Regions from separate parts of the Glutamicibacter sp. TV12E genome, predicted to be linked through region 2. Evidence: predicted binding sites of a transcription regulator. Region 2 holds the regulator's gene; the other holds the start of a gene.
What was found. Region 2 encodes HspR, which represses chaperone genes until heat shock. Its sites were predicted from a motif close to AAGTTGAGTCNNNNNGACTCAACTT; they were not measured.
Positions count from the first base shown of each region.

Region 1: ACT7DV_RS03700 (ATP-dependent Clp protease ATP-binding subunit) is a predicted target of HspR. The motif match lies at 10,772-10,796, and genes of this name have one in related genera.

Region 1 is NZ_JBQVVF010000001.1:810,238-824,688, reverse strand. Features, by position in the region: gene aceA (isocitrate lyase) at 1-832, opposite strand, end outside; gene ACT7DV_RS03740 (HutD family protein) at 1,367-1,969, opposite strand; gene ACT7DV_RS03735 (thymidylate kinase) at 1,979-2,599, opposite strand; gene ACT7DV_RS03730 (helix-turn-helix domain-containing protein) at 2,753-4,306, shown strand; gene ACT7DV_RS03725 (AAA family ATPase) at 4,311-5,036, shown strand; gene ACT7DV_RS03720 (alpha/beta hydrolase family protein) at 5,033-5,695, opposite strand; gene ACT7DV_RS03715 (hypothetical protein) at 5,757-6,668, opposite strand; gene ACT7DV_RS03710 (GNAT family N-acetyltransferase) at 6,733-7,188, opposite strand; gene ACT7DV_RS03705 (hypothetical protein) at 7,434-8,075, shown strand; gene ACT7DV_RS03700 (ATP-dependent Clp protease ATP-binding subunit) at 8,196-10,754, opposite strand; gene ACT7DV_RS03695 (response regulator) at 10,880-11,554, opposite strand; gene ACT7DV_RS03690 (sensor histidine kinase) at 11,867-13,069, shown strand; gene ACT7DV_RS03685 (hypothetical protein) at 13,393-14,451, opposite strand, start outside.
Region 2 is NZ_JBQVVF010000001.1:2,282,891-2,297,341, reverse strand. Features, by position in the region: gene ACT7DV_RS10730 (Sir2 family NAD-dependent protein deacetylase) at 1-207, opposite strand, end outside; gene ACT7DV_RS10725 (DUF3073 domain-containing protein) at 399-617, opposite strand; gene ACT7DV_RS10720 (septum formation family protein) at 840-1,508, shown strand; gene clpB (ATP-dependent chaperone ClpB) at 1,575-4,163, opposite strand; gene ACT7DV_RS10710 (DinB family protein) at 4,332-4,829, shown strand; gene ACT7DV_RS10705 (GNAT family N-acetyltransferase) at 4,858-5,325, shown strand; gene ACT7DV_RS10700 (TerC family protein) at 5,598-6,782, shown strand; gene ACT7DV_RS10695 (YccF domain-containing protein) at 6,857-7,267, opposite strand; gene trmB (tRNA (guanosine(46)-N7)-methyltransferase TrmB) at 7,393-8,250, shown strand; gene ACT7DV_RS10685 (GNAT family N-acetyltransferase) at 8,302-8,928, shown strand; gene ACT7DV_RS10680 (proline dehydrogenase family protein) at 8,925-9,914, opposite strand; gene ACT7DV_RS10675 (helix-turn-helix domain-containing protein) at 9,941-10,828, opposite strand; gene ACT7DV_RS10670 (heat shock protein transcriptional repressor HspR) at 10,779-11,207, opposite strand; gene ACT7DV_RS10665 (DnaJ C-terminal domain-containing protein) at 11,326-12,297, opposite strand; gene ACT7DV_RS10660 (nucleotide exchange factor GrpE) at 12,383-12,964, opposite strand; gene dnaK (molecular chaperone DnaK) at 12,978-14,451, opposite strand, start outside.

The DNA.
Region 1 (14,451 bases), 1.5 Mb from region 2:
TGCATGGCTCGATGCCGTTGGTGACCTTGTAGAAGCCCTCCGGGGTGCGCTCTCCGGTGATGAACTGCTGATCGCGTTCATCAACATCCGAGGTGATCAGGGTTGCTGCTTCTGCGTCGGTGCGGGCGATGACCACGGAGGGCGTGCCAGCCACGTCGGCGGCCAGGCGGGCCGCGTTCAGGGTGCGGATATGTTGTTGAGTTGGGATCAGCACCTTGCCGCCGAGGTGGCCGCACTTCTTTTCGCTGGCCAGCTGGTCTTCCCAGTGAACGCCCGAGGCGCCGGCCGCAATCATTGATTTCATCAGCTCGTAGGCGTTCAGCGGGCCGCCGAAGCCGGCCTCTGCGTCAGCGACAATCGGGACCATCCAGTCCTCGACGCTTTGGACGCCCTCGGAGAACTCGATCTGGTCGGCACGCTGCAGCGCGTTGTTGATGCGGCGGACCACCTGCGGTACCGAGTTCGCTGGGTAGAGCGACTGGTCCGGGTAGGTCTGGCCCGAGAGGTTGGCGTCTGCCGCGACCTGCCAGCCCGAAAGGTAGATGGCTCGAAGTCCGGCCTTGACCTGCTGAACTGCCTGGTTGCCGGTCAATGCGCCTAGTGCGTTGGTGTAGCCGCCGGTCGGGGTTTCTTCGGTCAGCTGCTTCCACAGCTTCTGCGAGCCGCGCTTGGCCAGGGTGTGTTCCTCCTGGAACCGTCCCTGCAGTTTCACTACGTCTGCGGCAGTGTAATCACGAGTGACCCCGCTCCAGCGAGGGTTGTTTGCCCAGTCGGTCTCGATGGCTGCGATGCGGTTGTCGATCGAGGTTTCGTTGGTGTTCTCGGTAGTCATTGACTTGGCTCCTTCGCGCAAGTTCCGGGTTCATGTTGATCGATAGATGATCTTGTGAACTTCTTCGTGGGAACTACTTTTCCTCAAGCGCAAGGGCTGAAATAGGGGTTTTCAATATTAAGATCTTCACTTCTTCTCAAAAATGAAAGATCTGCACTTCTTGGGGCAAGAGTGGAGCTGGACGCTAAAAATTGAGCAAATCGAGAGAAGTGGATGAGAAAAAGCGTGAAATTTTAGAATGCCTCGCGTGTTTGCGGGGAAGCGCACGCGGTCAGAGTCGCCGGACGATCAGCGCAACGACCCCGTCTGATATGGGAACTAGCCGATGGCCAAAGGATTCGAGCCAGGATTTGATGGTGCGGCAGGTGGTGAAAACGTGAAGTCCCGGGAAGTGCGAATTTGAACCAGGGGAGTGATGGGTACGCAGAACGAGGGCGACTCTACTTCTGGGGCGGCGCGCAGAAGCAGGGAAGCGGCGCGAAAATTCGCCGTTCTTACTGTGGGGCTCAGAAGAGGGCCGACACCGTATGTTGGCTATGCTAGGTCGAGAGAAACAACTGCCATGACGCCGCGGCCTAAGATGCGTGGTTCTTGGGCATCCGATCCGGCGACGGTATCGCGCAGGTTCACCGGCTGCTGCTCATCGCCAAGCAGCAAAGTGGCTGATCCTTGAAGCAGGACGCCGAGCTGGCCGTCGAAGAGGTGCTGTTCGCGCTTCTTCGACAACTCAATGATTCGCACCGTGGGGCGAACCTTTTGCGGATCCGCGGCAACATAAACGGTGAGCAGTTCTTCGGCGGGCTGGCTGGCCTCAACAGGGTCGCTGGTGGTGAACTTCAACGGGCGCAGTGGCTCTAGTCCGTGCTGTTCGCCCTCGACGGTGAGCTCAACAAAATCACCAGCAACCAGCGTGATGACCTGAGCTGTGAGCGCAGAGGAGAAAGGAGCTTCCTTCTCAATGGAGCGAATGGATACCTGCCAACTAGCCTCGGCTTCGGAGCTTCGCAGCAAAGTTCCGTTATCGGCCAAAGTACCTGCGGCGATTAGCCGGACCTGCCCTAGTTCCCATTGCTTCTTGGCGCTCTTGGCCAGCTCAAGAATGGATTCCGGTGCAAAAGTAGCCTGTGCTTCGCTCATGAGTCGAGTCTACTTGCCTGCGATCATGCGCAATCGCTCCACCAAGTGTGTCGCGGGCACGGATGCGTCAAGCACTAGCCAACCATGCAGCTTGGCCAGGCGGAGGTATTCGGTGCGTGCTGCCTGCAGGAATTCCAGGGGTTCCTTATCTTCGGCTCGCGCTTCGATGCGTTGGAACGCAAGGTGAGGATCAAGATCCAGAAGAATGACAGTTGCGTGTTCGGTGCTTTTCCGTGCCAGCCACGGCAGGAGCACGCCTGGCTTCTGGCCTCGGACTCGGCGTAGAACCAGCTGGCAATACAGGTGGCGGTCCATCACCGTTAGTCCCGGGCCCCGCGCAGCAGTGAATGAGTTGCGCACAACGTTGACGAGCCGGATGGTCGTCTCGATCAGTGACTGGATGAGGCATGGAACCTGAATGCCGGAGTTGTGCGAGAAGTTGTTGAGCCAACGTCGACCAGCGGCATTGGCCAGTCTCCGTGCAGGAATCCGCTCGTTGATCAATTCTTGCACCAAGGTGTTGATAGCGGTGCTCTTGCCTGCTCCATCGATGCCCATGACGACAAAAGTCTGTGGCGGATCGTGGGCAGAGTTTTTCGCGAAGAGGACTTTTTCTGCGATGGCTGTCATGCGTGCTCCTCGTTCTTGGTTGATTGACTACTTCAACGAATGGCGGGTCTGCATGATTCCGCTGGTGCGCTGTGCATTTGGTATGAATGGCGAAAGGGGTGCTGAAGTTGGAAGAACTGAATATATTTCTACGCGCGAGGGCTTCAAGGACACATGAAAGCTTCTTTTATCGCCAAGCTCTGGAAAAGTTGGCCATTCTTCACATACTCTGGGCATGTGACTGCAACCACATGGAACCGCGCGAAGACGCAGGAAAATGGCCATGGCTCCGGAGAGACTCCGGAGATGGATGCCATTGCCCTGGGGCGAAGGATTCGGTTCCTTCGCAAAAGCAAGCAAATGACCTTGGACGATATCTCGGCCGTGGTCGATACAGCGCCGAGCCAACTTTCTCTGATTGAAAATGGCAAGCGCGAACCCAAGCTTTCACTGCTCAAAGCGCTGGCCGGAGCCTTCGACGTCGGCGTTGACGACCTGCTGGGCACCGAACCTCCGTCACGCCGGGCAGCCTTGGAAATCGAGCTGGAACGTGCCCAGCGGGGCCCGCTCTACGAGTCTTTGGGACTGCCGACCGTACGCGTGGGCACCCGCCTTCCGATGGACGTGCTCGAGTCATTGGTGGGACTGCAACACGAACTCGAACGCCGTTTGAACGAACAGGCAGCGACCCCTGAAGAGGCTCGCCGGGCCAATACCGCTTTACGGCAAGAGATGCGGCGCCGCAATAACTATTACAAGGAAATCGAGCAGGAAGCTTCCGAGGTTCTTTCTGCAGTCGGCCATGATTCTGGTCCGCTGTCTCACCACCGAGCAGCGGATATTGCTGAACATCTAGGCTTCAGCCTGCGCTTCGTAGGGAACTTGCCTCACTCCACGCGTTCGGTGACCGATCTGAAAAATATGCGGATCTACCTGACCCAGGCTAACCGGACCGAGCACGATCCGCGGTCGGTACTGTTGCAGGCTTTGGGGCATCACGTCCTGGGCCATAAGACGCCGACGGATTACTCCGATTTCCTCTCCCAGCGCGTAGCCACCAACTACTTTGCTGCAGCGCTGATGATGCCGGAGAAATCAACAGTCGAGTTTCTGCGCCGTGCCAAGAACAATCGCGAGCTGGCCATTGAGGACCTTCGCGACGCGTTTGCCGTGTCCTATGAATCGGCGGCACACCGATTCACTAATTTGGCCACCGAGCACTTGGGCATGACCTGCCACTTCCAGAAGGTGCATGAGTCCGGCATCTTGCACAAGGCCTATGAAAACGACCGCGTGAATTTCCCGGCGGATCATACCGGCGCCATCGAAGGGCAGAGCATTTGCCGATATTGGACCAGCCGAGTCGTCTTTGAACAGATGGACAAGTTCCGCTCCTTTGAGCAGTACACCGATACAGTCAACGGAACCTATTGGTGCACGGCTCGCACCGAACGGCACTCATCGGGACTGTATTCGCTGTCCATCGGGGTCCCATTTGAGCACGTGAAATGGTTCCGTGGCCGCGATACCAAAGAACGTTGCCAGTCCACATGCCCGGATGAAAACTGTTGCCGCCGCCCGCCGGCGAACCTGTCGGATCAGTGGTTCGGCAATGCCTGGCCGGCCACGCGTGCCAATACGCACCTGCTCGCGGCGATGCCCACCGGCGCCTTCCCTGGCGTGGATGAGACCGAGGTTTATAGTTTCTTGCAGCGCCAAGAGGGCTGAGCCTGTGGAATTTTCGCAGATGTTCATGCCGGTGAGACGAGTCGAGGCTATTGACCCTGAGGAGTCGCTTGGAAATCAACGGTGGCCCTTTGTCCTGCCGCCGGTGCGCCAGTTGCTTCATGAGGGACTTGACCTGGGACAAGTCACCGTCATTGTCGGTGAAAACGGCACTGGAAAGTCGACTCTCGTTGAAGCGCTGGCGATGGCTTATGGCATGAACGCTGAGGGTGGTTCGACGGGCGCGATGAATACGACGCGGACGAGCGAATCCGAACTGTGGCGGCAGCTCAAGCTTCAGCGTGGTGCCGCGGCTTCGCGGAAGGGATTCTTCCTGCGCGCAGAAACCATGCACAACTTCTACACCTATCTCGAAGAATCCAGATTCGAGACCAAGTTGCATGAGCGGAGCCATGGCGAGTCTTTCCTGGACCTCGTTGAGGAGCGAATTCCCTTTATCCAGGGCCTATGGATCTTGGATGAGCCCGAGTCTGCCTTGTCGTTGGCGGGCTGCGCGAAGCTGATGAAACTGCTTCACACCGTCGTTGACGGGGGATCGCAGTTGCTTATTTCCACCCATGCGCCCATTCTGGCTGCATTCCCGGACGCCCGGATCCTGGCGGCTGGGTCATGGGGACTTCGCGAAAATGATTTTGAACAGCTGGAGCTGGTGCGGGGATGGCACGACTTCCTGGATGACCCGCACAGCTATTGGCGCCGAGACAGTATCTAAGAGGTGTGCTTCGAAATGAAGTTGGCGGTCGCTTCGGCCAGCCAGGCACCATCCTGCGCCACCGTTCTTTGAGAACGGGCTACCTTGAAGGAATGATTGCCGCCTTCAAACCAGACCAGTTCCGTCGACTTATTGAGCTTCGCAGCGACGGTTTCCATCTTTTCTGGATTGGCGAAGGGATCCTTGGTGCCTTCCAAAAACAACATGGGAACCGTCAACGGGTAGAGGTGCTCATCGCGAAGCTTGTCTTCCTTTTTCGGTGCGTGCAAGGGGTAGCCCAAAAAGATCAGAGCGTTCGCCGGCATGCCTTCGGCAACCGCCAGCGAAGCCATGCGCCCGCCAAAGGATTTGCCAGCAACAACCACTGGGAGCCCCTCGGCTACATGCTCCTGAACCCATGAACGCACCTGCTGCCAGACAGCGATAGCCGTGGGCGCCTTGTCCGGGAACTTCTTGCCAGCGTCCATATAGGGGAAATTGAAGCTCAAGACGCTGATTCCGAGATCCGCGACAGCTTGCGCGAAGCCGGTCATGAACTCATGGTCCTTGCCCGCCCCCGAGCCGTGGGCCAAAATCATGACCGCGCTGGCTCTCCCAGCAGGTGACCATAGGGCACTGAGCTCAGAATCTTTAAACGGAATCGACAGTTCTTGTGTCATGGATTCAAGCCTAGAGCGTGCCGTTCATGCTGGAAGAATCGGTGGTGGCGGCGGCACCTGCCTATTGCATCCACTCTTCGCGCAATGCAGTGCTAGTATCTTCGCCATCCCTGGCGATAACAGTCAGCTTTTCAACTTGTTCTCTCACGGCAGCCTTGTTGTTGATCTTGATGATCATGTTTGAGGAGACGAAGCTGGACGCAGGCGTGTCGTAGATGCCGTCCATCCATGGACCATCGTTGATCGTGACGACAAGTTTGCCAAATGCAGGCGATGTCACCTTGTCGACGTAGGCGTGTGGGTCAGCAGGAAGGCAATTGCGGTACACCTCCAAGGTGGTGATTTCTGCGTGGCACATGGATTCATATACGTCATTCATGCCCGCAATCCACTGCACGTATTTTTCCTTGGCCCAGGCTTTGCGATCGTTGGGGTCTGCTCCGGTTCGGGCTCGGGAGTAGGTTCCTGAATTTTTTCCGTCTTCGGTGGCGAAAGTGACGCTTTCCAACTCTGGCGACTGCTCGCCGATGCTCTCGAACATTACTTGCCCCATGCTTCGAAGCTCGTCCTCGCGCGTTTGGTAGCTTTCCTGCATCCCGTCCCGGTTGAAGATCATGCTGTTGTCCAAATAGATATTCAAGACGCCTTCTTCGGGAGACTCCCATGAGGTCATCAAATTATTGGGATACAAGAATCCTTGGGTGGATTTGATGCCCGAGTTGTCTTTCCACATTTGAATTTTGGAGTCTGCCCAAGCCTGACCAGTCAAGGCCGTTGCGGTGGACTCAGCAGGAGTCGGAGCGATTGAATTTTCAGCAAGTCCAGTTCCAGAAGCCTTGGCCGGGACGGTGGAGTCGCCTGGAGCGGTTGCCGATTTTTCCGGTTCAGCAGCAGGGGCCGGACTTTGGGGTGTGCTGCAGCCGCTCATCAAAAGAGCCACCATGGACAGGGCCATGAAACTTCGGATGCGCAAGAGTTGCTCCTAGCAGAGTGGTGAATTCCCAGTCTATTAGGACGAATGCGCTAAAAGCCATCTATTAGAGAAACTGGGCGAAAATTCTGACAGGACCGTGCTCGAAATCTGAACCTTCGGTCAGACCCATGGATTCGTAAAACGCGCGTTGCCCCGGTTCATCATCGGTAATGAGCACAAATTGGCGTAGGTGCTCGAATCTTTTTCGGACGGCCGAGAACAGTTCTCTTCCTGCTCCGGTGCGCTGGGCCTTCGGGTGAACCAAGATGTCTTGGAGAAAGCAAATGGTCGCGTCATCAGATATTGCGCGAGCCAATCCGATGAGCTGGTGATCCTTGTCGTAGGCGTAGACAAGAAAGTCCGAGTTGGCGTGCGCCTTGGCAAGCACGTCAGGTTGGTCGGTATAAGCACTCCAGCCGACGGAATCGTAAAGTGCGGTGACCTGTTCCCGGGAAGGAACTTTTGTCGTAGATATTTCCATTGCCAAGATTCTCCCGAAGCGTCCAAGAATTTGGTTCATGCTAACACCGTGGGGCTGTTCTTCAGCTTGAAGCGCAACAACTTCCAGGATGTGGGACTCGGCCGTCGCGCATCGTTTGCGAGCGGCTTTTCAACCGTTGCAATTTTGGACCATAATTTACTTGGACTTATTCATACCTAGGGAGGACGCATTGCCCTTTTTGGACTGAAAGACTGAACGGATGAAATTCCTCCCAAAGGCAGCTTCTCGAACAACGCCATATCATCTCGAAGGAATGTCTTGAGATGGAAAAGATGGCTGTTGAAAGCGGCGAAATCCTTGAGCCGCAAGGCACGGGGCTGAATCGAAAGCAACTGGCTTGGGGAATCTTTCTTCTTGCTGTCGCAGTGATTTTTGGACTGGGTGCTGGCTGGTTATGGGCATGCTTGGAGCAGCTATCATCATCCGGAAAAGTTTTCTTTTTCATCTTGCCGGGTTGGCCGCTGGTGTTTTGCGGATTGCTGGTTAGCGGCCTCTCAGCCGTTGCGGGTTCGCTGTGTCTTGTTCCGCGGATGTTCGGCGGAATCAGGCGGAAGAGCATTCGTGTATTTGTCCGAATTCTCGGACATCTGCTCGTCACTGCGGCATCGTTGATCTGGCTATGCTTTTGGCTGCTCTCGGGGCTATATTCAATCGTGTCGATTCAGCACAAGGTGACGGCGGAGACGGGCGAGTCTGTCCTCGTTGAAGAGCCGGGTTTCGACCCGGCGAGCTTTGCCGTTTATGCTCCAGCGTCCGCCTTTGTCTACGAAAGGATCGACGGGATCAGCGGCATGGCAGAGTCCAGGCATTTTGTCGCGGATCATTGCACTCTTCAGAAGCAGGACGCTGACTTGATTCTTACCTGTGGCGTTGACGTAACGAAGTTCCCGAATCCGTCCAATTGACCATCGTCTGGCATCGCCATGACGCAGCTATGGAAGCACGTCTTCAGGGCATGCAAAAAGGGGCTTGATGCGCCGAAGCAAAAGCTTCGGCGCATCAAGCCCCTTTGCGGCTAATTCGACCTAGTTATCGAAGAAGCTGGGCACCTGCTCGTTTTGTGCTGGCGGGGTTGGAGCATCAACTTTCTTGCGCACCACCAGCTTGTCGTCGGCGAAGTCCACCAAGACGGTGTCGCCGGCAGCCAGCGAATCGTCGATCAGCAGATCGGCGATGGCATCCTGCACCTTGCGCTGAACCAATCGGCGCAGCGGCCGGGCGCCGAACTCCGGGTCGTAGCCCTCGGAGGCCAGCCAGTTCACGGCGGGGTCGCTGACTTCCAGAGCCAGTTCCTGGTCTGCCAGGTGCTTCCGCGTATCGGCGATGACCAGCTTGACGATCTGGCCGATCTCCGACTGCGAAAGCTTCGAGAAGAGCAGAACCTCATCCAGCCGGTTCAGGAACTCGGGGCGCATGAACTCGCGCACCTTGCTCATCACCTTGGCACGGATCTCTCCAGCCTCGCTGGTGGCCTTGGCCGAGGTGAAACCGAAGTTTCCGGCCTTGTTGGCCAGATACTCGCCACCAAGGTTGCTGGTCATCAGGATCAGCGTGTTCGAGAAGTCCACGGTGCGTCCGGCCGAGTCGGTCAAGCGCCCGTCATCGAGCACCTGCAGGAGCACGTTGAACACGTCCGGGTGGGCCTTCTCGATCTCATCAAGCAGGATCACCGAGTACGGGTTGCGGCGAACCTTCTCGGTCAGCTGGCCGGGCTCGTCGTGGCCGACATATCCCGGAGGGGCGCCGATCAGGCGGGCAACTGTGTGCTTTTCGCCGTATTCGCTCATATCCACACGCACCAGCGAGTCAGCCGACCCGAACAGGTTGGTTGCCAAGGCCTTGGCCAGCTCGGTTTTGCCGACACCGGTGGGGCCCAGGAAGAGGAACGAGCCGATGGGACGTCCCGCAGGGGACAGGCCGGTACGATTGCGCCGCACCGCGCGGGCCACGGCGGAGACGGCATCCTTCTGGCCGATCACCGAGGCATGCAGCGACTGTTCCAGCGTAGCGAGCCGCGACTTGTCATCGCCGGTGATCCGCGAGGTCGGGATGCCGGTGGAGCGGGCGATGACCTCGGAGATCTGGATTTCATCCACGACACGGGTGATTCCGGCGTCGCCGGCTTTCTCGGCCGCGTTGATCCGGGCGGTCAGTTCGGCGATGTGGTCGCGCCAGGCACTGGCATCCTCGAAGCGTTCCTCGCCAATGGCGCGGGACTTCTCGCGTTCGGCTTCCATCAGGTCGGAACGCAGGGATTGCACATCCTCGGTATCGCCGGCGGCAATGGAACGCCGGGCGCCAGCGATATCGATCAGGTCGATGGCCTTGTCTGGCAACTGGCGGTCGGTGAGGTATCGGGCCGAAAGCGCTACGGCAGCCTTGAGCGCAGCCGGGGTGTACTGCACCTGGTGGTGATCCTCGTAGGATTCGCGCAGGCCTTCAAGGATGGCCAGGCTGACTTCCTGCGATGGCTCGTCAACCATGACCTTGCCGAAGCGGCGGGCCAAAGCGCTGTCCTTCTCCACCTTGCGGAACTCATCCAGCGTCGTGGCACCGATCAGGTGCAGTTCGCCACGAGCCAAGCGCGGCTTGAGGATGTTGGCGGCATCCATATTTCCGGATTCGCCGGAACCGGCGCCAACCAGCAGGTGCATTTCGTCGATGAACACCAATACCTGTCCCTCGGCGTCGGCGATTTCTTCGAGTAGGCCGGTGAGGCGCTGTTCGAAGTCGCCGCGGTAGCGGGTGCCGGCCAGCATGCCGGGCAGGTCGATGGAGATCAGCCGGGAACCGCGGATCTGCTCTGGAACCTGGTCATCAACGATGGCCCGTGCCAGTCCTTCGGCGATGGCGGTCTTGCCCACGCCGGCCTCGCCGATCAGCACAGGGTTGTTCTTGGTGCGGCGAGCCAGGATCTCCACGACCTGGTCCAGCTCGTCGTCGCGACCGATGACCGGATCGATCTGGCCGTCGGCGGCCAGCGCCGTCAGATCGGTTCCGTAGCGTTCGAGCATCGAGGCATTGGACTCGTCTTGGCCCTGGTCCTGTCCGCCGTTTTGGGCGCGCTGGGCCTGTTCCATGGCTGCCTGCTGCAGGGACTGGCCGGTGATTCCGTGCTGTGCCAGCAAGTGGCTGACCGGGGATTCCGGGTTGAAAACAAAAGCGAGAAAGAGATGGTCAGGATCGATGTAGGTCGAACCGTAGTTGCGTGCCACCTGGTAGGCATCAAAGAGGCTGCGCTGGGCAGCAGAAGATAGCCGCGTTGGCTTTTCGCCCTTTTCTTGGCTCTTTGGCAGGTGGGCGATGGCATCTTGGCTCAACGCCTCGATGTCGATGCCCATGGCGGCGAGGTGTTCGCCAATGGGTTCTGTGCGTATCAGCGCCGCGAGCAGGTGCAAGGAGTCGATCTCGTCATGCCCGTGCTCATGCGAAATCCCTGCGGCCGTTGCTACTGCCTCATGGGTCCGCGTGGAAAGCAGGCGGGTGATGTCGATTGGACGTGCTGCCTGTGCTCGCGACGAGAGGAACCGAGAGAGGAACTCCTCAAACGAGCCGTCTGATGGTGCACCAAAAAATGCTGGCAAGTGAGCCTCCTAGTAGAAACTTGAGCGGTCTATGCTCATGTTCAACGCATGAGGCTCCAAGATATTCCCATGGCACTCGAAATATCTTCCGGAGCGCTCGAGCTCACACTTGTGTGAAGCGATATTCAGCCCTTGGGGATTTCGACAATTCCCATGCGTGCAGCGGCCACGAGTGCTTGTACGCGGTCTCGAACATCCAGTTTGGCGAAGATCTTGGCCATGTGTGTCTTAACAGTGGTTTCGGTGATCCCCAGAGTTTTTGAAATTTCAGTGTTATTTAAACCCTTGGCAAGTAGTTTTAAAATCTGGATTTCTCTATTAGTAATCCCGAGATCATAAATGAGGTCTTCGACAGCTTGGGAATTGTCGGCATAAGCTTCGCGCACCGCCGAAATTAGGTCCGAAGAAACTGACGGAGAAATGGCTGCCGTGCCCTGATGAACCGCGTGAACTGCATTGATAATTTCGCCCGGTTCAGAATCCTTGACAAGGTAGCCGCTGGCACCAGCCGTTAGAACAGGCACCAAATATTCATCCGATGAGAATGCTGTTATTGCAAGCACTGCCGGGCTGTCTTTGATCGATTTAATGGCATGTGTAGCACTAACACCATCCATAATAGGCATCTGCAAATCCATCAGAACTACGTCGACGGCATTGTCTGAACAATACTCAACTGCCTGCTTGCCATTTTCTGCAGAAAATACGGTTACAATTCCGTGATCCGTTGCTAGGATTGTGCCCAACGCATGTCGAATAAGGGGCTCATCATCGACGATTAGGACCTTAATTTGTTCCATTTTTTCCTTTGGGTCGATGTTGCACACCACCTGACGGGCTGCCTACTTGCAAGTATATAAGTTGACGAGATGTGGGGTTTGTTATGAAGGGTTTGAAAATGCTGGCCGTTGCCGCATTGGCATTAGGACCACTGATTGTTGTGGCTGCTCCCGCATCCGCGGCATCGGACCAGGAGGTTAGCAGCGGTCCGGTTGCTACACCAGCTGGCTGGGGTTCGGATTTCTCTAAGTGGGTTTGCGAACGTTACGGGGTAGGTTGCCCATGAGCAAGATTATTTGACTTGAATGGCTTTGCCGTGAATTATTCGGCGTATGAGTGAGCGACTGAAAGACACCCTGACCAAGCTACTGGCTGGTCGGGGTGTCATTATTTGGGTTGGCATCGCAATCCTCATATTGCTGTCAAGCAGTGAGTTCGTAACGATATTGGAAGATGGGTTCAACGGGGCCTCTGCTGTATCTGTGCGAGGTGCACTGGTAGGGGTTGTGCTGTGCCTGACCCTGGCATTGGGGTTGCGCTGGGTTGCGGTGTCGCTCGGGATCTTTATTGCCGTCGCATATTTCCTGCTCAACGAAGGATCCATATTCGTATGGACGATAGTATCGTTCATGATTTTTGGCGCACTTGCGGCCACGGTCGCAGCGCGAAGTGTTCGTGCCCTATTCCTGACCTTGTCGGCCGCCTGGATGATCCAATTTGGAATCCAAGCGGAGCAGGACGCCATTTTGCTGGTGGCCCTGATCCCGTTGACAGTCTTGGCCTACTTCCTGACCCGCAGCATTTTTATTCTGCGGGAGAAGAATGCAGAAGTCGTGCAGCAGATGCTCAAGGCCCAAGAGCAAACTCGTTCGGCAATCGAGACAGAACGTAAAAACATCGCTCGGGACCTTCATGACATTGTTGCGCATGACATCACCATCGTGGCCATGCAGCCGAAGGCCGCGAAATTCGCCAACGACGGCCAGATGGCTCTCGACGCCTTGGATGTCATTGCCAAGCTGAGTTCCGAAACTCTGCACGACTTGCGGCTGATGCTCAATGTCTTGCGGGCTGATGGAACTATGTCGGACGAAGCGGCGTTGGGTGTCGACAAGCCCGCTGCAACGACCGTTTACGCGCTTCAGGGGGCGGACCTATTCGCGCAACGTCTCAAGGACGCGAATTTTAAAGTGAACTCAACCACGGACGAGAGAATCTCTGATCTTCCCCGTTCAGCGCAGACAGCGATCTATCGCGTGATGCAAGAAGCTACAACGAATGTCATAAAGCATGGTGCTCCAGGAAGCGTCTGCACCCTCGAATTGATATCCAATGGCACTGAGGCTGTATTGGAAGTTACTAATCAGATAGACATTTCAGGCAGGAAGGCAAAGGGGTTGCCAGAGGGTGGCAGCGGGCTGATTGGAATGTCCGATCGTATGCGCACCTTTGGCGGAAAGTTCTCGACCAGCTCCGAAAAGGGACTGTGGACACTTCGCGCCAGCATCCCGTTCAAGACGCTACCCTCCTACTAAAGTATGATTTCGAAATTCTTGTGAACGCGATAGGTTAGATATGTATCGGTGAAGACCGATCACCAATAAGGTACTTGGTGGTGTTTTGCGAGTGGCATCATGGAGGACCTGAGGGTGATTAAAAGGTACGTTGCATTGGACAAACGGACTGATCTTTCATCGGCGGCTGCGCCCCCATCGCCCGTCGTTGTCTGTCTACAATGCAGCGTACCTTTTATAATTTAAGTCCAGACCGACGTGGTCTCCCCGATATCTGAGAATCACATAGAAATGCGATGTGCCCGGAGCTCCTCCGGGCACATCGCATTTGGGCAACTGGAGTCTTACGCTTCCGGTGCGCTCGAATCCGTGTCCTGTTTCAGCACATGATCCGAAACCTTGCCTAATGCCCGCTCCAATGAAGAGCGAAGCACAACGGGAACGGTAATGTGCTCGTCGATTTCTACCAGGCCTTCGCGCTCGAAGATGCGCAGCAGCGATTCAACCTGTGGCACAACCTCCTCGAGGCTTGGGATCAGGTGGTGCTGTTCTTCGGGAAGGTCATCCGTGGTGGGAATCTGCAATGCAAATTCGGAGCGCGGAGGCGTGGATGAGGCGGCGTTGCTCAAGACCCCGGCCACCATTTCCGCGATCTGCGCCTGGCCTGGCTTCTCCAAAGTGTTGATCAGGATGTGCGAGTACAGCACTTCCGCGATCAGTTCCTTGACCACGCGTGCACCGGCACCGCTGGAAGCCAACAGCGCTTCGCTGAGCGACTCGGTTGGCTTGGCGTTAGGCGCTTGGTAGGTCAGCATTGCAGTGCCGATCAGCGCATCCCAGTAGGCCGAAAGCCGGGGGATGTCTCCCAGCGAAGGAACGGCAGTCCCGTCTTCTGGTTCCCAGATGGCATCTTCGGGGATTGGAGCATTCTCATCGACCTTGATGAATAGGCCCAGTGCCTGGGCTGCGTCCTGCAAGGTTTCCGCCGTCAATACTCCGGCCGGTGTGGTGGGCTTGCCTTCGCCAACCCACTGGATCAGCTCGCGTGCTGCAAAGACGAATGGCATGGATTCAAAAGCGCCATTTGCTTCCTCGTCTTCTAGGTAAGGCGCGACGATCGGTGAGTCACCAGCCATGCGGGAGAGGAACTCGAAAGTCTGCTTGAAGTCCTCCACGGTGCCGCCAAAATTGGCGGAGGTGCCCAAGAATGTCAGGTAGTGCTTGAGGATTGCTGCACTAGTTGCAGCAACTTCTTTGCCCAGCGAGGACAGGTGGCCGAGCTGCTCACCAAGAATTGATGGATCCAGCGACTGTACGTCAACGCTCCTGCGCAATTGGGCATGGACGGTCAACAGGGTGGTCAACCCTTCGAGAGCTGCGCGGGTTTCGCTGGCAGGCTGGCC
Region 2 (14,451 bases):
CATTGGACGGTGGCGCTGCAGCGAGCCGTTGGGTCCGCGGTAATCCGGTATGCCCGAATCGGTGGAGACACCTGCGCCGGTGACCACCAGGACGCTGCCTGAGTTCAGCATCTGCTGCACCCCGGCACGGGCTTCATCCTCTGGTGACGCTGGCGCTTGTTGCTCCACTATGCGCTGCATCGAGCGGATCGCCGAGTGATGCGCCATCTGGATGGCTAGCTCTTCTTTGGTGCTCACGTTCCACCTCATGCTTGTTGGACACGACAAAGGCCGCAACGACTTAAAGCTAATCTAGCTTAGTCGCTGCGGCATGTCGCAAAATGTACTGAAGAGCTGTACCACTGCGTGCTCAAGCTGTGGCACTCCGAGCCAAGAACTCCCGGTCTCAGAAAAGGAACTTAATCCTCGTCGTCGTCTCGCGAGTACTTCTTAGTCAGCTCGTCGTAATCCGAATATTCTTCGTCATACGATGAATCATTACGCTCGGTGTTCTGAGCATGATGATCGGACTGAACGCCCAACTCGCGTTCAAGTGCCGAAAGGTCAGTGGACGGCGAGTAGTACTTGATATCTCGCGCCTGACGCTGTGCTTTAGCCTTTTGACGGCCGCGCCCCATGGCGTGACCCCCTCTTTTCAGTAGAGTCGGGAGGTGGTCCACCTAATTAGATGAAGGCCCCCGAATATGTGATCAGTTCTTTCGTAATTAAAGGTTAACATGATTCACCGGCGAGCGCTGAACGCAACACCCGTCGATACAGCTAGACTGTGGATTAGTCCAACGACTATGTATTGAGCCGACGAATTACTGAACGCCCCCGACCTTGAAGGAGCTCAGCAGGTGGTGGAAGAAAATCTGCCCGAGCCGCAGGCGGCTTTACCGCCATTGCAGCCCGAACCGGAAAAGCCCAAACGGCATGGCGGCCAGTGGGCCCTCCTGATCATTGCCGTTTTGGCGCTGGCCGCTGCTCTGGTTTTCTTGGTGTTGCGCATCATAGATCCCCCCGCTTCGCCCGTTGCGAACAACGTGGAACGCAATGAAAATCCGGGGCTTGATGGGGTCATCGCTATCGAAATGCCCCCTGCACAGTTGCAGCTGGGTGATTGCTTGCGCGGGTTTGACTCACCGCTGGATGCCCAAACCGTGGTCACCTGCGATTCAGCGCATAATGCCCAGATGATCGGTTCTTTTGAGGTCTCCGGAACCGATTACCCTGGCGCCAACGAATTGCTCACCCAGTCAGAGGACCTGTGCAAGTCGGTCTCGCTAGATCCGAGCGCTGGCCTCGACTCCACTTGGACCTATCACTTCTCTCGTCCGTCGGAGAGCACCTGGGAACAGGGCGACCGCGCCGTATCCTGCTTCTTGAGCTTGGCTGAAGGAAACGTCCGCACCTCTCTGTTGCCACCAGAAGCAACTGACAACGCAACCGATGAAGATTCTTCGAAACCCGACGATGGGAACTCTGACAATGAGAGCCAAATAGCTGAAGAGACCACCGAGAGCTAGTTGAATTCAAGCAGTGCAAGCCGAGGGCGTGAACAGGATGCTGTTCACGCCCTCGGCCGTATTGAGCTAGTTCTTTTTTTGCACCTTCAGCTGGTCACCGGGTTCATCCAGCGACACCTGAACGGTGTCCCCGTCTTGCACGGTGCCGGCAAGGATCTCCTTGGCCAGCCGGTCCCCGATCTCGCGCTGGACAAGTCGACGCAGCGGCCGAGCCCCATAGGCGGGATCGTAGCCTGTCAGGGCCAGCCATTCGCTCGCTGCCTGCTCTACATCCAACGTCAGACGGCGTTCGGCCAGGCGCTCCGAGAGCAAATCGATCTGAAGCTTGACGATATTGCCCAGTTCCTCGATGCTCAGCGGATCAAAGAGGATCACCTCATCCAGACGGTTCAGGAATTCCGGCTTGAATGACGCGTTGACGACGTTCATCACGGCGCTCTTCTTGGCTTCGTCCTCCAATGTTGGATCCACCAGGAACTGCGAACCCAAGTTGGAGGTGAGGATCAAGATGGTATTCCTGAAGTCCACCGTGCGACCCTGGCCGTCGGTCAACCGGCCGTCATCGAGTACCTGCAGCAGGATGTCGAAGACTTCTGGATGGGCCTTTTCGACCTCGTCAAGCAAGATCACCGAATACGGCCGACGGCGCACCGCCTCGGTGAGCTGGCCGCCTTCCTCATAGCCGACATATCCCGGAGGGGCACCGACCAGCCGGGAAACAGCATGCTTCTCGGAGTATTCCGACATGTCGATGCGCACCATGGCCCGCGGATCATCAAACAGGAAGTCCGCCAGGGACTTGGCCAGCTCGGTCTTGCCCACGCCGGTTGGGCCAAGGAACAGGAAGGATCCGGTGGGCCGGTTCGGGTCGGCAATGCCGGCCCGGGTGCGGCGGACCGCATCCGATACGGCAGACACTGCCTGCTTCTGCCCCATCAGGCGCTGGCCGATGATCTCTTCCATGTCCAACAGCTTTTGGCTCTCGCCCTGCAGCATGCGCCCGGCAGGGATGCCGGTCCAGGCCGAAATCACCTCGGCGATGTCATCCGCGGTGACTTCCTCGGCGACCATGCTCGGCTGCGCAGAACGGTCTGCTTCAGCCAGGGCTGCTGCGTCGAGTTCCTTTTGCAGCGCGGGGATCTCCCCATAAAGCAGTCGGGATGCCTTTTCCAAATCGCCTTCGCGCTGCGCCTTGTCCGCCTGCCCGCGCAGTTCATCCAGCTTGACCTTGAGATCACCGACGCGGTTCAAGCCGGCTTTCTCGGATTCCCATTGCGAGTTCATCGCATCGAGCTTTTCCTTCTTGTCTGCCATGTCCTTGCGCAGGGCTTCGAGGCGTTCCACCGAAGCTGGATCCGTCTCATCTGACAAAGCGAGCTCTTCCATGGTCAACCGGTCAACCTCGCGGCGCAGCTCGTCGATTTCCTCCGGAGCGGAGTCAATCTCCATGCGCAGCCGGCTGGCGGCTTCATCAACAAGGTCGATGGCCTTATCCGGTAGCTGCCGTCCCGAGATGTAGCGGTTGGACAGCGATGCCGCGGCGACCAGTGCAGAGTCGGCGATGGACACCTTGTGATGGGCTTCGTAGCGCTCCTTGAGGCCTCGAAGGATAGCGATGGTGTCATCCACGCTTGGCTCCCCGACGTACACCTGGGCAAATCGGCGTTCCAGAGCCGGGTCCTTCTCGATGTTCTCCCGGTACTCATCCAAGGTGGTTGCACCGATCAAGCGCAACTCGCCGCGGGCCAGCATCGGCTTGAGCATGTTGCCTGCATCCATGGCGCCTTCCGAGGCTCCAGCACCAACCACGGTGTGGATCTCGTCGATGAAGGTCACGATCTGTCCTTCGGAGGATTTGATCTCTTCCAGCACTGACTTCAGGCGTTCTTCGAATTCGCCACGGTATTTTGCACCCGCGACCATCGCGCCCAGATCCAAGGAGATCAGTGTCTTGCCGCGCAAGGACTCTGGCACATCCCCAGCGATCATCCGCTGGGCGAGGCCTTCGACTACAGCTGTCTTGCCCACGCCCGGCTCACCGATGAGCACCGGATTGTTCTTGGTGCGGCGCGACAATACCTGCACCAGGCGCCGGATTTCGCGGTCCCTTCCAATGACCGGATCCAGCTTGCCCGAGCGTGCCAGCGCCGTCATGTCGGTGCCAAACTTTTCCAAGGACTGGAAGGTGGCCTCGGGGTTGGGATTATCTACCTTGCGGTCACCGCGAATGGTCGGCAAGGTTCCAACCAGCAGCTCGCGCGTTGCCCCGAACTCCCGCATGGCTTCGCCTGCCTTCGACTGGTCGGCGGCGAGGGCAATCAGCAGGTGTTCGGTGGAAACATAGGTATCGCCCATTTCGGTGGCGGTTTCCTGGGCGTTGCCGACTACCTGCAGAAGTTGGCGTGAGAACTGGGCCTGGGCTACAGAACTTCCTGAGCTTGAAGGCAACGCGCTGATTGTGGCACTGGCCTTAACGGAGAGCGCGTCGACATCAAGCCCTGCCGTTTTCAGCAAGGCAACGGCGACCGAGTCGCGCTGGTCCAGCAACGCCTTGAGCAGGTGCGCAGGTTCAATCTGCGGATTTCCTGCCGTTGAAGCGTTCATGCCGGAAGCTGAGAGAGCTTCTTGGCTCTTGGTGGTGAGTTTGGTGTCCACGCGCATCCTTTCCCTTGTTGGGTGAACCCATAAACTTGAGTGTACTTAACTCAACTCTACTCGCTGCCTTGTTATTCCACCTAGAACTAGATTCTCAAAAAATTTTTGCCGCTTTGCCTGCAACTCGAAAATCCGCGCCACGGGCATCTCCTCCGGTTAGGATGAGGCATGCCAAACCCGGATTCGCATGACTTCTACCAGCTCGACTACGACGACATGGTGCAGGTATTCATTGATGAACACCGCCTCATGCTCATGAGGTGCCTCGACGGACTCACCGAAGGCGAAGCCCGGGCCAGCTTGGTCAAGTCCAAAACCACATTGCTTGGGCTGGTCAAACACGCAACCTTTGTTGAACGCGTGTGGTTCGGCGAGGCCGCCACCGGCAAGAGCCGGTCAGAACTGGGAATCGCCGCCACACCGGACAAGTCATTCGCGCTGAAAACCTCAGACACCATCGAAACGGTGCAGCGCGACTACACCCATGCCCTGGAAGAATCCCGCCAGGCGCTCAGCGGCAAATCGGGTGACGACATTTTCCCCGGCAACCGCCGCGGACCACTACCCGTCCGATGGGTGCTGCTGCATATGCTGCGCGAATTGGCACAACACTGTGGCCACGCAGATATTCTGCGAGAACAAATCCTGGCTTCGCGAAAGCAGTAACCTGGACAGCCAGCGCTAGACTCCGAATATGCCGCTTACACTTCTTCCACTTCCTGCAGAACAATTTTCGTCATGGATAAAGAGGAGCACTGCCGAGTACATCGCAGATCTTCTCGCCATCGGGGTCACGGAAAGCAAAGCGCAGGCAGACGCGTACGGCACCATGGCGCGCGCCTTCCCACAAGGACTGCCCAGTGCAACAAATGCGGTATTCACTCTGGAGAGCTTCGCACTTGGCAATGTTGGATACATATGGATCGGTTGCGACTCCTCAGGGGATCCTGCCTCGTGGTGGGTATGGGACATCGTCGTCGACGCGAAGCACCGCGGCAACGGTTTTGGCCGCCAAGCCATGATCCTGGCTGAAGGTTATGCCCGCTCCCAGGGTGGAGAAACTCTAGGGCTGAATGTGTTCGAATTCAATACTGCCGCCCGCGGTCTCTATGAATCATTGGGCTACGAGACCACCAGCGTCAAAATGCGAAAAACGCTTTAGCGCGCATCCGAATCTTCGAATTGCCGCCTACATCTATCCAAGCGCAAAGCAACGAAGTAGATTACAGTTCACAACGACATTTGAAGACAAGAACTTTCCTCAGCACACCAGATCAAGTTAGGCTGGAAGCACGTAAGGGAGTATTCCTAAGCGCTTGACCCGTCAATACGTAGATCTTCATGGATCCACCGGGTTTTGCGGCCAGCCTCCGGGCAGGCGAAGAGACTTACTCGACAGCGTGCTTGCGCGCCTTACGAAAGTAGGAAACCCCTATGGAAGTTTCTCCTTTAATCTGGGCCATTACAGTGGCCGTCATCCTCGCGCTTCTCGCCTTCGACTATTTTTTCCATATCCGCAAGGCCCACGTGCCGAGCCTTCGAGAAGCAGCAATCTGGTCGAGCATCTACGTCGGAATCGCGCTGATTTTTGGTGTGCTGGTGCTGATCTTCGGCGGCATCGATATGGGCGCCGAGTACTTCGCGGGGTACATCACGGAGAAAGCGTTGTCTGTTGACAACCTCTTTGTCTTCCTGATCATCATCGCAAGTTTCCGGGTCCCGCGCGAAGACCAGCAGAAGGTCCTTCTCTTCGGCATCGTCTTCTCACTCATCGCCCGAACGGCCTTCATCTTTGTCGGCGCCGCGTTGATCAACCAGTTTGCCTGGGTGTTCTATCTCTTTGGCCTGATCCTGCTGCTCACCGCAGGCAACCTGCTGAAGAAGGATGACGAATCGGACGAAGCGAACAACTTCATCATCCGCATCGCCAAGAAGCTCTTCCACACCACCGATAGCTACGACGGCGACAAGCTGTTCACCAAGATTGATGGCAAGAAGGTCCTGACCCCAATGCTGCTGGTCATGGTGGCCATCGGCGGAACAGATATCCTCTTTGCACTGGATTCGATTCCCGCCATCTTCGGGCTAACCCAAAACGTGTACATCGTCTTCACCGCAACCGCCTTCTCGCTGATGGGCCTGCGTCAGTTGTACTTCTTGCTTGATGGCCTGCTCGACCGCTTGATCTACCTTTCCTACGGACTGGCAGCCATCCTCGCATTCATCGGCGTCAAGCTGATCCTGCACGCGCTGCACGAGAACAATCTTCCATTCGTCAACGGTGGCGAGCACGTGCAAGTGATCGAGATCAGCACTGGCTTGTCGCTCAGCGTGATCATCGGCGTGCTGGTGGTAACGGTCTTGGCTTCCCTATTCAGCAAGGCCGGCAAAGCCCAAACTGCCATTGGCAACTTGCGGCGCCACGCAAACAGCTACACGGATTTGACCTACACCGCCGATGCAAACGAGCGCGAACGCATCTATCGTGCGCTAGTGGAAGAAGAAGCCTACTTGAAGACCATGGAAAAGAAATACCGCGACAAGGCCAAGGACGTGGATAAGATCCGCGAAGAGGTCAAAGAAGCCCATCGACAGCACGATGAGTATCTCAAGAGCTAGCCGGCTGCTCGGCATTAACTGACAACGGCCGCCATCCCGATCCAGGGACGGCGGCCGTTGCCGCGTCTGGGCAGCTAGCGCTTCATGCCAGCAATGTAGTAGTCCGAAGGGACAATAACTTTGCCCAGCGGCATCAGGGAAATCGGGATCATCTTCAAGTTCGCGATTCCCAGCGGGATGCCGATGATCGATACGAACATCGGAATTGCGGTCACCACGTGTCCAATGGCAATCCAGATGCCTGCGAAGACCACCCAGATGACATTGCCCAGAGTGGAGAATGCCCCGACTGGCCCCCGGTCAACTACGGTGCGGCCAAATGGCCACAGCGCATATCCGGCAATTCGGAAGGAAGCGATGCCAAAGGGAATGGTCACGATCAGCAAACAACAAATGATTCCGGCCAAGACATACCCCAGGGCCAGCCAGAGCCCTCCGAACACCAACCAGATAACATTGAGAATACCTCGCACTAAATCAGTCATGATTTCATTCTTCAGTCCCGCTCCGCTTCGCGCCATAGGTGATCCCCCGGATCTTCCCCTAGGGTGTCCAATCCCCTAGTCCCTGGCGAACAGTGGAGCTCTTGGCTCAGCTAGGATTAATCATCATGAGCGAATCGAGCGATCAGCAGCGCCCAGCCCACGGCACTGCCCCCAGAGACCCAAATCTTTTCCGCGCAGAGCCAGTGTCGTTCGTACGCCGCGGCAACCGTTTGCAGGGCCGACGCGCCAGCGCGTGGGAGCGCAATGCCGAGCAGTACGTCATCGAGCCACCGCGCAAAATTGCCGACACTTCGGTGGCCGATGACTTCCGGCTCGATCCTGCCGAAGCTTTTGGCCGCACCGCCCCATTGGTGGTCGAGATCGGCACGGGTCTGGGCGAGTGCATCGCCAACGCAGCCAAGGATGATCCCGAGCGCAATTACCTGGCCGTCGAGGTTTACCGCCCCGGGCTGGCACAGCTGATGCTGAAGGTCGAGTCCTTCGGCATCAGCAACGTCCGCGCCATCCAGGCCAATGCGCCAGAAGTCCTGGACGTGATGCTCGATGAGAATAGCGCGGACGAAATCTGGATCTTCTTCTCCGATCCATGGCACAAGCCTCGCCACCACAAGCGCCGCCTGATCAAGAAGTCGTTCCTCGACAAGGCCTCACGCGTGCTCAAGCCAGGTGGAACCCTGCGCTTGGCGACCGACTGGTCCAACTACGCCGAACAGATGCGTGAAGTTCTTGAAGCACATGCGGATTTTGAGAACCAGCACCCGGGCAACTTGGCCGGTGAAGACAGCAACCTGACCAAGGTGCGCCGTGAGGGCATGGAAGGCTTTGATCCGGAGCCTGAATTCACCGACGGGCAAGGTGGCTGGGCGCCACGCTTCGAGCGTCGCATTCTCACCAGCTTCGAAGGCAAGGCGCTGAAAGCCGGACGCCTGGTTTTTGATTTGGCTTACACCCGCGTCGGTTAATATCGGCGACGATAGCCTTTGAAGGGCCATGGAATCCATAAGATGGATTCCATGGCCCTTCCTTCATCCGAGATCACTAGCTACGCGCAGGCACCCACGATGGAATATGCCGGGGTGCGTTTAGAACAGCTCTCCCTTGGCCATGCCGAAGACTTGTCCCAGGTGGTCACCGCCGGCCATCTCGATGGAATCTGGTACACGTCTATTCCATCTGCGCAGGAAATGGCCGGCGATATCAATAAGCGCTTGGCCCTGCAGGAAGCTGGAGCGATGGCGCCCTTTGCCATCATCGATTTGTCCACGGGCAAGGCTGTGGGCGCCACAACGTATTTGAACATTGATGAACCGAACAAACGCGTTGAAATCGGCTCAACCTACTTGTCCCCATCAGTTCAAGGCACAGGAATCAACCCTGCAGCAAAGTTCATGCTGCTGCAGCGGGCTTTTGAAAAGCTGGGTTGCTATTCGGTAGCTTTCTGCACGCACTGGCACAATGCCGCCTCGCGGGCAGCCATTGCCCGCCTAGGCGCCAAGCAGGATGGCGTACTGCGCAATCACAAGTATGATCCGTCAACCGGCACGCTGCGCGACACCGTGATTTTCTCGATTCTTCCGCACGAGTGGCCGGCCGTGCGCACCAATTTGCTGGCGCGGCTCGCACGCCATGGCCGCTGCTAGCTCGCGCTCATCCCAGATCCCTGGGCGGCCTTCTGCGTGAGCTGGAGATCGGCCACTGCCAGCATAATTCGCTGTGGATCCTCAGCCAGCCGGTTCAGCACGTACAGCCAGTATTCCGGCCCGAAAACTGCGTATTCCCGGGTAGTGAAACCCTCTTCGCGCAACGCGTCTAACTGCTGCGTCCCGAGGCCCTGGAGCATCTCGAATTCCACCTGCGGCGATTGCAACGCCGCTCCGTGTTCCTCTTTAAGCCTGCGGATCAGCCGCGCGTCGTGGGTGGCAATACTTGTCCGCATGCCTGAGGAGATCAGCGCTCCGGCCAGCTGCGCGTACCTGTCAGCCAGGCCTGGATCGTTGCGCGCCATGGCCGTGTCCAGCGGCTCTTGGAAGGCCCCCTTGACCAGCCGGACAGGGCCTGCCTGAAGCTCCAGGACGCGCACGAGATCCTGAGGTGTTCGCGATAGGCGAGCCTGCAAGGTAATGCCCGTTTCCGGAAAATCGCAGATCAGCCCCTCCCAGAGCTCCAGCACCAGGTCGGTGCGATCCGATCCTTCCGCCGAAATCATCAGGTAGGTTCCCGCTTCGCGCGCGGCTCGGGCGACGCGCAACGCATTGCGCAATCCCAGCTCGGGATCAATGGCGGAACCGAGATGCGAGAGATCGAAGCTCAAGGTCGTATTGGTTTTCGAAGTCTTCAAGCGTTCGGCGATGCCCAGGAATATTCCGGTTTCCGCCTCAGCGACGTGGCTATCCCGAATCGATTCGCCCACGCATTCGATGCTGCTGAGATGCCCTCGCGCCGTGATCTGGGCGACCTGGGCGAAGGCAGAGTCGATGGTATCTCCGGCGAGGTATCGTTGCGAGATCCGGTGCGCAATCCTGGCCAAAGCCGGCGTGGCCATGACTTGCGCCTTGAGCCGTTCGTCCAACGCCAATTCACGCAGATTATCTGCGGCCAATTCGAATTCTTCAGGTGAAATGAGCATGGGACGATCATTTCGCACGCCTGATGTTACGGTCTTGAACGATATTGCAGCGGCGCTCGGTACTTTCCGGGGGCCGCTGCGACGTGCGAGCGAAAAACGCGGTGGAAGTGGCTCTGGTCTGAGAAGCCCAGCTCTGCCGCGGTTTGCGCTATCGAGGCGCCCGAGCGCAAGAGTTCGCGTGAACGGTTCACCAGCTGGTTATGCCTCCACGCGATCGGGGTGAAGCCGGTACTGCTGTGCATGAGCCGTATCAGCTGATATTTGCTCAAGCCGGCGAGCAGTGCCAGCTCGTCCAGCTGCGGGGCCACAGCATCGTTGCCCAATCGGTGCAGGACCGGAAGCAACCGCTCATCGCGGGGCCCTATCCCCGGCGGGAGCGCCTCGAAGACTGGTGCCAGAGACTGCACGACGGAAAGCATGGACCCTAGCGACTGCTCAACGTACTGCTTTCCCATCCCGGCAAAGAGCTGCTGGTTAAGGGCGTTCATCAACTCGTAGAGCTCCGGCGCCCTGAATATCCGTATGCCCCAGAACAGATCCTGCGCTGAGATTGGTGCAAGCCGGGAAATCCATGATTGGTCTGCATGAATCATCTGGTATCGCCAGTAGCCATTTTTCGGATTACAGGCATGGAGGTGATCGCGCGGAATGACGATCACGTCGCCAGGGACCAGAGTTGCCTGCTGCCCGTCATGCCCGGTGAATTCGGTTTCGCCTTCGTCGATGATCCCCATTGAAAAACGTTGATGGGCATGCGGCCGGTAGCAGGAAATTTCTTGGCACGAACGCCGGGACTCCAATTCCGGGAACTGAGGGTCATGCCAGAATTCGGAGTCGTCCGGGCTTGGCAGATTGGCTGCCAATCTAGCGGCCAATGGCCCTGCGGGCGGTAAACAGCGTGACGGTCGGTTCACGGCGTTCCGGACGCATGCCGCGGGCCAAGGACACCACGTCTCCCCCGGAGGTGCCTGCTGCAAAGATGCGGGTTTGGCCTTGGCGTACCGCGCTGAGTTCATTGCGCAGGTCGTTCACTTCGGTTTGCAGGTACGCGACCTGATCTTGCAGGTCAAGGATTCGCTTGATGCCCTCAAGGGACACGCCGTCCTTGCTCAACGCCTGGACTTGGCGGAGCAGTGAAACATCGCGCTGCGAATAGCGTCGTTGCTTGCCCGACTGGCGGCTGGGCGAAACTAAGCCGATCCGGTCATATTGGCGTAGCGTCTGCGGGTGCATATCTGCCAGTTGAGCGGCGACGGAAATGACGAAGACAGGTCGCAGGTACTCCCCGTTCACGTTGCTTCGACCACCTTTCTACATGGTTAAATGGCTCAGCAGCCTCTGGTTATAGAGTCTAGCCTCCCCGGCCGGGCCACTTCGAGGGCACGACCGGGAAGGCAAGACGCAGTCTCTCCTAGAGCTTGGCCTTGGCAGCCAAGTCGGTGCGTGGATCTTCGCCTTCGGTGGCAGCAGCAAAGTCCTCCACCGCCTTTTTCGCGGCATCCGACAGATTCTGCGGAATCACCACATCCAGGATGATCAACAGATCTCCGGTGGCCTTCGAGGTCTTCACGCCACGTCCTTTCAGGCGCAGGGTGCGACCGGAATTCGAGCCGGCCGGGACCTTCATCGCGACCGTTTCGCCATCCAGTGTCGGGACGTGGATCTTGGCGCCCAGCACTGCTTCGTCAAAGGTGACCGGCACATGGATGCGGATGTTGTTCTCTTCGCGCTTGAAGAAGGGATGCTCGGTGACCTTGACCTTGACCAGCAGGTCGCCGTTGCCGGCCGCCCCTGGCTGGCCCTTGCCGCGCACGCGCACGGACTGGCCGTCCTTGATGCCCGCAGGGATGCGCACATCGATGACTTCGCCATTCTGCTCGCGCAGCCCGATGGTGGTTCCCTTGATGGATCCGGAGAAGGAGATCGTGGTATTCGCGGTGCGGTCCGCACCCTTGCGTGGCGGTGCGCTTTGGCCGAAACCGCCGCCGCCAAATCCTCCGCCACCGCCGAACAGGTCGGAGAAGTCCGGCTGTCCGCCGCGGCTTCGCGACGAGCCGCCGCCGCCAAAGAGATTGGAGAAGATGTCCTCGAAGCCGGCTTGGCCTCCCGGAGCCCCGCCAGGTCCTCCGGCTGAGAAGCGCGCTCCCCCGCCCATGGCCCGGATCGCGTCGTATTGCTCGCGCTGTTCCTTATCCGCGAGCACCGAGTGGGCTTCGGAAATGTCCTTGAATTTTTGTTCCGCTGCCGCATCGCCCTGGTTGGTATCCGGGTGGAACTTGCGTGCAAGCTTGCGGTATGCCTTTTTGATGTCCGCCTCGCTGGCGTCCTTGGCGACGCCCAAAATGGCGTAGAAGTCTTTTTCGATCCAGTCCTGACTTGCCATCAGGGCACCGTCCTTTCAATGCCAATTCGAAACTGCCCACTGACGATTTCTCGGCAGTGGGCAGTTTCAAATGTGTTATTCGTGGCTATTCGCCGGTAGCTACCAGCACCTGGGCTGCGCGCAGGATGGTGGCACCCTTGCGGTAGCCGCTGCGCAGCACCTGCCCCACGTGGTCGGCAGGAACTTCCGGAACAGCCTGGCGAAGCAGTGCTTCGTGGATGTTCGGATCGAATTCCACGCCGGCCTCGTTGATTCGCTCCAGGCCATGCTGGACCAGGATGGTATCCAGCTTGTTGGCGATCGAAGCGAACGGCCCGTCGGTCAGATCCCCGTGTGCCCGAGCTGCATCGATATCATCGAGCACTGGGAGCAAGGTGGTCAGAACCGACTGGACGGCGTTTTCCCGCGCCACAGCCCGGTCACGCTCAACGCGCTTTCGGTAGTTGACGTATTCGGCCTGCAGACGCAGCAGGTCGTTGCGCAGCTCGGCTTCGCCGGCGCCAGCTTCTTCCTGCTGTTCTGAGGACTCGTCGACACCAGCGGCAGCTTCGTTCAGGATCGCCTCGGCCTGGCCCAGGGCGTCAGCGGTTGGCTGCTCGCTGGCAGCCTCTGGCTGGTTCTCCGACTCGGCGTCGAAGTTCTCGTTCTGGTCTTTTGCCTCGGACATGTTCCCTGGCTCCCTACTTCTTGTCGGCTTCGTCTTCGTCGATGACCTCGGCGTCGACGATGTCTTCATCAGCCTTTGGAGCCTGCTCGCCCTCAGGAGCGGCAGCACCCTCGGCCTGTGCGTTGGCGTAGATTGCCTCGCCCAGCTTGGTCTGCGATGCCTGCAGCTTCTCGAACGCGGCCTTTACCTCGTCGTCGTTGTCCTGCTTCTCAAGGGCAGCCTTCAGGGAGTCAACGTCGGCCTGGACCTCGGTCTTGACCTCTTCTGGCAGCTTGTCTTCGTTGTCCTTGATCAGCTTGTCCACCGAGTAGGCGGCCTGCTCAGCGGCGTTGCGGGTCTCAGCGGCCTCGCGGCGTGCCTTGTCCTCTTCGGCGTGTGCTTCGGCTTCCTGGACCATGCGCTCGATGTCTTCCTTGGACAGCGAGGAACCACCGGTGATGGTCATCGACTGCTCGGTGCCGGTGCCCTTGTCCTTGGCGGATACGTGCACGATGCCGTTGGCGTCGATGTCGAAGGTGACCTCAACCTGCGGGATGCCGCGAGGAGCCGGTGCAATACCGGTCAGCTCGAAGGTGCCCAGCGCCTTGTTGTCGCGGGTGAACTCGCGCTCACCCTGGAAGACCTGGATGGAAACCGAAGGCTGGTTGTCCTCGGCGGTGGTGAAGGTTTCCGAACGCTTGGTCGGGATCGCGGTGTTGCGCTCGATCAGCTTGGTCATCACACCACCCTTGGTCTCGATGCCCAGGGACAGCGGGGTGACGTCGATGAGCAGAACGTCCTTGCGCTCGCCCTTCAGCACGCCTGCCTGCAGGGCTGCGCCAACGGCGACAACCTCATCAGGGTTCACGCCCTTGTTCGCTTCCTTGCCGGCCAGGTCCTTGACCAGGTCAGCAACGGCTGGCATGCGGGTGGAACCGCCAACGAGGATCACGTGGGCGATGTCCGAAACCTTGACGCCTGCTTCAGCGATAACGTCGTTGAATGGCTTGCGGGTGCGCTCCAGCAGGTCCTTGGTCAGGTCCTGGAACTTGGCACGCGAGAGGTGCTCGTCCAGGTGCACTGGGCCTTCTGGGGTGACCGACAGGTACTGCAGGGAGATGTTGGTGCTGGTGGCCGAAGACAGTTCCTTCTTGGCCTGCTCAGCAGCTTCCTTCAGGCGCTGCAGGGCGATCTTGTCCTTGGACAGGTCTGCGCCCTTGGCCTTGGCCTGGGCCAGCAGCCAATCCACGATGCGCTGATCCCAGTCGTCGCCGCCCAGGCGGTTGTCGCCAGCGGTGGAGCGAACCTGGATGGTTGAGAAGCCGTCGTCGTCCTTGCCAACTTCGAGCAGGGAGACGTCGAAGGTACCGCCACCGAGGTCGAAGACCAGGATGAGCTCGTCTTCGTTGCCCTTTTCCAGGCCGTAGGCCAGTGCGGCAGCGGTTGGCTCGTTGACGATGCGCAGCACGTTCATGCCAGCGATCTCGCCGGCTTCCTTGGTGGCCTGG